One region of the Ottowia oryzae genome, then DNA from elsewhere that is predicted to be linked to it. Evidence: riboswitches for the same ligand, from Rfam matches in the RefSeq annotation. Region 1 holds a riboswitch; the other holds the start of a gene.

The links. Region 1 has a riboswitch for S-adenosylhomocysteine ahead of metH (methionine synthase). Riboswitches for the same ligand answer to the same signal wherever they lie in the genome.
Region 2: linked by a shared signal. The riboswitch ahead of ahcY (adenosylhomocysteinase) and the one ahead of metH (methionine synthase) in region 1 are both predicted to bind S-adenosylhomocysteine.

The regions. Positions count from the first base shown of each region.
Region 1 covers NZ_CP027666.1:610,715-614,118, forward strand. The annotation lists gene C6570_RS02860 (amino acid ABC transporter ATP-binding protein) at 1-97, opposite strand, end outside; gene C6570_RS02865 (amino acid ABC transporter permease) at 84-737, opposite strand; partial or broken gene C6570_RS02870 (ABC transporter permease subunit) at 740-1,093, opposite strand; S-adenosyl-L-homocysteine riboswitch at 1,431-1,505, shown strand; gene metH (methionine synthase) at 1,564-3,404, shown strand, end outside.
Region 2 covers NZ_CP027666.1:100,858-104,261, forward strand. The annotation lists gene C6570_RS00470 (TlyA family RNA methyltransferase) at 1-124, opposite strand, end outside; gene ahcY (adenosylhomocysteinase) at 344-1,780, opposite strand; S-adenosyl-L-homocysteine riboswitch at 1,865-1,953, opposite strand; gene C6570_RS00480 (YjfI family protein) at 2,144-2,560, shown strand; gene C6570_RS00485 (PspA/IM30 family protein) at 2,592-3,338, shown strand; gene C6570_RS00490 (hypothetical protein) at 3,368-3,404, shown strand, end outside.

The DNA.
Region 1 (3,404 bases):
CGACCACCTGGCCGCTTTGCACCTGCAGGTCCACGCCCTTGAGCACGTGGTTCTGGCCAAAGTGCTTGTGCACCGAACGAACGTCAACGAGCGGCATTGAGTTTTTTCTCCAGGTGGCTGGCGGCCATGGACAGCGGCCAGCACAGAATGAAATAGCCGGCAGCGACCAGCCCGTAGATGAGGAAGGGCTGGAACGTGGCGTTGGCCAGCATCGAGCCGATCTTGCTCAGCTCGGTCATGCCGATGATGGACGCCACCGCCGTGCCCTTGACGATCTGCACCGAAAAGCCCACGGTGGGCGCCACCGACAAGCGCAGCGCCTGCGGCAGCACCACGTGGCGCATCTGCTGCACATAACCCATGGCCAGGCTGGATGAGGCTTCCCATTGGCCGCGCGGCACGGCCTCGACGCTGCCGCGCCACACTTCGGCCAGGTAGGCGCTGGTGTACAGCGTCAGCCCAATGGCCGCCGCCGTCCACGGCGAGATGCTGTAGCCGGCCATGGACGCACCGAAGAACACCAGGAACATCTGCATCAGCAGCGGCGTGTTCTGAAACAGCTGGATGTACCCGCGGCTGATGCGGCGCGCCAGCGGCCAGTGGCCCAAGCGGGCGAACAGCACCAGCAGGCCCATCGCGCCGCCCAGCACGAAGGCCAGCAGCGACAGCAGCAGCGTGGCCAGCAGGCCTTCGAACAGCTTGGCCAGGATCGGCATCAAGGGGATGTCGGCGATCATGATCAATGCGCCTGTTGGGCCACGGCCTGCGGCGCCCGCTGCCGCTTGAGCGCGGGGCGACCGACAACCCAGCGCTGGCCCGCCCACGTCAACACATGGCGCAGGAACCACGCCAGCAGGAAGTACATGGCGGTGACCACCAAGTAGGTTTCAAACGCGCGGAAGTTGCGCGACTGGATGAAGTTGGCGGCAAAGGTCAGATCCTGCGCGGCAATCTGCGACACCACCGACGTGCCCAGCATGACGATGACGATCTGGCTGGTGAGCGCCGGCCACACGCGCTGCAGGGCCGGGCGCAGCACCACGTGGCGAAAGTACGCCCAGCGCCCCATGCCCAGGGCGTTGGCGGCCTGAACATGCACAAACTCCTTGAAAACGAATCAGCCAACGCGGGCGCCTGCAGCGGCGAACGGTGCGGCCAGCGCCTGCAACCACCACCCACCGCCGCCAAGCGGATCGGGCCCAATGCGGCAGCTGTTGCGAGATTCATGCCAGCCCCGCGCCGCCGGGCGTGAATGCGCTGCGCCCGCGCCGACGGCGGGCCACGCCCCGCCACCGTGCGCACCCACGGGCGACCCGGCTTGGTGCATCGCGCACCAAAGGCGACCGCGCCGCAGGCGTGCGCGTACGTGCTGCATAGCGCCCCCGCGTGCACGAACTACGCAACAGGCGCAGGCAACATAAAATCACCGGTTACCCAAGGAGCGCTGCAGCGACCGCCCACGTCGCCAGGCTTGGGCCGCATTCACTCAACGGCGCTCACCTGAACTGTTTCGTGCCCCCACAGGTGAGCCCCATGAACGCCGCTGCTTTGACCCCCCCACCCATGCGCCTGGCCGGCTTGGAGCCGGTGCAGATCGACGCCGGCTCCCTCTTCGTCAACGTGGGCGAGCGCACCAACGTCACCGGTTCCAAAGCCTTCGCGCGGATGATCCTGAACGACCAGTTTGAGGAAGCCCTGTCGGTGGCGCGCCAGCAGGTGGAAAACGGCGCGCAGGTGGTCGACGTCAACATGGACGAAGCCATGCTGGATTCGGAAGCGGCGATGGTGCGCTTTCTGAACCTGATGGCCAGCGAGCCCGACATCGCCCGCGTACCGGTGATGGTCGATTCCAGCAAATGGAGCGTGATCGAAGCGGGCCTGCGCTGCCTGCAGGGCAAGGGCATCGTCAACTCGATCAGCATGAAGGAGGGCGTGGAGCCCTTCAAGCACCACGCGCGCCTGATCAAGCGCTACGGCGCCGCCGCCGTGGTGATGGCGTTCGACGAGCAAGGCCAGGCCGACACCTACGCGCGCAAGGTGGAGATCTGCGAGCGCGCCTACCGCATCCTGGTGGACGAGGTGGGCTTTGCGCCCGAAGACATCATCTTCGACCCCAACATCTTTGCCGTGGCCACCGGCATCGAAGAGCACAACAACTACGCCGTCGAATTCATCGAGGCCACGCGCTGGATCAAGCAGAACCTTCCCGGCGCCAAGGTGAGCGGCGGCGTCAGCAACGTGTCGTTCAGCTTCCGCGGCAACGACCCGGTGCGCGAGGCGATCCACACCGTGTTCCTGTACCACGCCATCCAGGCGGGCATGGACATGGGCATCGTCAACGCGGGCATGGTGGGCGTGTACGACGACCTGGACGCCGAGCTGCGCGAGCGCGTGGAAGACGTGGTGCTGAACCGCCGGCCCGACGCCGCCGAGCGCCTGCTGGAGATCGCCGAAAGCGCCAAGGGCGCCGCCAAGGACGACAGCAAGAAGCTGGAATGGCGCGGCACGCCCGAGCACCCCAAGACGGTGAATGAGCGGCTGAGCCACGCGCTGGTGCACGGCATTACCGACTTCATCACCGAAGACACCGAAGAGGCCTACCAGCAGGTGCTGGCCAAGGGCGGGCGCCCGCTGCACGTGATCGAAGGGCCGCTGATGGACGGCATGAACATCGTGGGCGACCTGTTCGGCGCGGGCAAGATGTTCTTGCCGCAGGTGGTGAAGTCGGCCCGCGTGATGAAGCAGGCCGTGGCGCACCTGATTCCCTACATCGAGGAAGAAAAGAAGCGCGACGAAGCCGCCGGGCGCGACGTGCGCAGCAAGGGCAAGATCGTCATCGCCACCGTCAAGGGCGACGTGCACGACATCGGCAAGAACATCGTCACCGTGGTTCTGCAGTGCAACAACTTCGAGGTGGTGAACATGGGCGTGATGGTGCCCTGCCACGAGATACTGGCGCGCGCCAAGGTGGAGGGCGCCGACATCGTGGGCCTGTCGGGCCTGATCACGCCCAGCCTGGAAGAGATGCAGTACGTGGCTGGCGAGATGCAGAAGGACGAGCACTTTCGCATCAAGAAGATTCCGCTGCTAATCGGCGGGGCCACCACCAGCCGCGTGCACACCGCCGTCAAGATCGCGCCGCACTATGAAGGCCCGGTGGTCTACGTACCCGACGCCTCGCGCAGCGTGGGCGTGGCGCAGGGCCTGCTGGGCGACCAGGCGGCGCAGTTCGTGGCCGACACGCAGGCCGACTACGACAAGGTGCGCCAGCTGCACGCCAACAAGAAGCAGCAGCCGCTGTGGCCCATCGACAAGGCGCGCGCCAACAAGACACGCATCGACTGGGCTGCCTACACGCCGCCCGCGCCCAAGTTTCTGGGCCGCCGGCTGATCCACCACATCGA
Region 2 (3,404 bases), 510 kb from region 1:
TGGCCACCGCGTGCCAGGGCAAGGTAGGCGCCAGGCGCCACTGCACGCCCGCGGCGATCAGCCGCTGCGCCTGCGACCGCGTGGCGGCATGCCCACCTTCGACCAGGAAAACGTCTGCGCGCATCGCGCCAACCCTTCTCAACTTATGAATGAAATCAGCCTCTGGCGCCCGTCCAGCCCGCGCTAGAAGCTATCAATTGAATAGCAACTGGCGCAAACCGCCACCGCGCCATCCACGGCGCGCCACGCCACCAACGGACACCGTCGCCGGACCTGCGCCGGCGACTGGTGTCGTCCCCCTCGCGAAGCAGAGGGGGGAAGGCGCGCAGCGCCTCAGGGGGTGTCAATACCGATACGTATCGGGCTTGTACGGCCCCGCCTTGCTCACGCCGATGTACTTGGCCTGCTCGGTCGTCAGCTCAGTCAGCTTGGCGTTCAGCTTGGCCAGTTGCAGGCGCGCGACCTTCTCGTCCAGGTGCTTGGGCAACACATACACCTGGCCGACTTCGTACGCGTCGGGGCGGGTGAACAGCTCGATCTGCGCGATGGTCTGGTTGGCAAAGCTGCTGCTCATCACGTAGCTGGGGTGGCCGGTGGCGCAGCCCAGGTTCACCAGGCGGCCCTTGGCCAGCAGGATGATGCGCTTGCCACCGGGGAAGATCACGTGGTCCACCTGAGGCTTGATCTCTTCCCACTTGCACTTGGCCTCCAGGCCAGCCACGTCGATCTCGTTGTCAAAGTGACCGATGTTGCAGACGATGGCCTGGTCTTTCATGGCCTTCATGTGCTTGTAGGTGATGACGTCCTTGTTGCCGGTGCAGGTCACAAAGATGTCGGCCAGCGGCGCGGCGTCTTCCATGGTGACCACGCGATAGCCTTCCATGGCGGCCTGCAGCGCGCAGATCGGGTCCACCTCGGTCACCCACACCTGGGCGCTCAGTGCGCGCAGCGCCTGCGCACTGCCCTTGCCTACGTCGCCGTAGCCGCAGACCACAGCGACCTTGCCGGCCACCATCACGTCGGTAGCGCGCTTGATGCCGTCCACCAGCGATTCGCGGCAGCCGTACAGGTTGTCGAACTTCGACTTGGTGACGCTGTCGTTCACGTTGATGGCGCGGAACATCAGCGAACCGGCGGCCGACATTTCCTTCAGGCGGTGCACGCCGGTGGTGGTTTCTTCGGTCACGCCCAGGATCTCAGCGCTCTTGCGGCTGTACCAGGTGGCGTCTTCCTTGAGCTTGGCCTTGATCGCGGCAAACAGCACCTTTTCTTCTTCGCTCTTGGGGTTGGCGAGAACCTTGGGGTTGGTCTCGGCCTGCTTGCCCAGGTGCATCAGCAGCGTGGCGTCGCCGCCGTCGTCCAGGATCATATTGGGGCCTTCGCCCTTGCTGCCTTTCTTGCCGAATTCAAAGATGCGGTGGGTGTAATCCCAGTAATCCTTGAGCGATTCGCCCTTGATGGCGAACACCGGCGTGCCGCTGGCGGCAATGGCGGCGGCGGCGTGGTCTTGCGTGCTGAAGATGTTGCAAGAAGCCCAGCGCACGTCGGCGCCCAGCGCCTGCAGCGTCTCGATCAGCACGGCCGTCTGGATCGTCATGTGCAGGCTGCCGGTGATGCGGGCGCCTTTCAGCGGCTTTTTCTTGGCAAATTCGTCGCGAATGGCCATCAGACCGGGCATCTCGGTCTCGGCAATGGCGATTTCCTTGCGGCCCCACGGGGCGAGGTTGATGTCGGCGATGGCCGAATCGGCGGACACGGGGTTTTTCAAGCGGGCGTTCATCGGTTGGTCCTGTGGCCATGAAGGCCGGTCAAAGAAACAAACCACTGAAGCGAGGCTTCGACAGAAAACTCACCACGCCTGTTCAGTGGGTGAGCGTCGTTGCGAAATGCGTTCCCGAGCCTCACGCCGTGGCTGCCTGTGCGGCACCCGGCGCTGCAACGCCCCTCGGGGAATGGCCGCAAGTATACCCGCCGGCGCGCCGTCCCACCGTTCAGCCAGCGCAAATGGGCAACGGGATTTTCGACATGACATGTCAAAAGTGCTTGACATGACATGTCAGTATTTGCACACTGGAGTCACAAGAAAAATCCCTGCCGCCGCACCCGCCCGGCAGCCCAGAGCCCGCCACCAAGGAGGACGCGCATGAACAACCTGTTCAACCAACTGAGCAACCTGGACACGCTGCTGTCCGCGCTGATGGGCGGCGTAGGTGTGCAGATTCAGCCCATCGCTGGTGATGTGCCGGTGATCCAGGTCAGCATCGAAGGGCGGCAGGAGCTGCCCATCTTCGTCACCTGCTCGGACGCGCAGACCATCTGCCTGTGCTACCTGTGGACCGACGACGACGTGGTGCCCGAGCGCCGCGCCGAACTGCACTCTGCCCTGCTGGACCTGAACCCGTCCGTGCCACTGTCGGCCTTTGGCCGCGTGGGCACGCGATACGTACTCATCGGTGCCCTGTCGTACGGCGCCCGCGCCGAAGACGTGGCGCACGAAGTCGCCGTGCTGAGCGACAACGCCCTGGACGCCCTTGACGCGCTGGCCGATTACCTGCGCTGAAGCCCCCAACCGAACCCACTGGAGCCCCGCCATGTCCGTCATCAAAAAACTCGTCACCCTGCTGCGCGGCAGCGCCCGCGAAATCGGCCAGAGCGTGGTGGACAGCAACGCCACCCGCATCTATGAGCAGGAAATCGTCGACGCCAAGGCCAGCATCGCCGAAGCCAAGACCGAACTGACCTCGGTGATGGCCAAAGAGATGCAGTCCGCACGCGAGATCGAGCGCATCCAGGGCGACATCCGCCGCCAGGAAGATCTGGCGCTGCAGGCGCTGGAGAAAACCGAGGACGGCCTGGCCTTGAAGGTGGCCGAACGCGTGGCCGGGCTAGAGGCGGAGCTGCAAGCGCAAACGGCGTCGCACGCCGGTTTTGCGGTGCAGGTGTCGCGCCTGAAGGACTTGATCAAGGCGGCCGAAGGGCGCGTGCGCGAACATGAGCGCGAGATCGGCATCGCCAAGACCACCGAAAGCGTTTACCGCGCCACGCAATCCATCTCGGACAACATCGGCAGCACTGGCTCTAAGCTGACCAGCGCCCGCGAGTCACTGGAGCGCATCAAGAAGCGGCACGAGGACCTGGCCGACCGCATGGCCGCCGCTGAAGCGCTGGAGAAAGAGTTCGGCCACAAGGCGCTGGACAACGAGCTGGCTGCGGCGGGCATTGGCGACAACGACAAGAGCCGCGCGCAAGCGGTGATGGCGCGGCTGCGCGCCCGCCAGGCTGCGCCCGCCTCAGCCGCATCGCCCGTCACGGGCAACGGCGACACGCCGTCCGCCTGAACACCCGAGCCGCCGCAGCGCGCCCCAGCATGAGCCCCGTCCCACCGGCCCCGCCGCGCAGCAAGC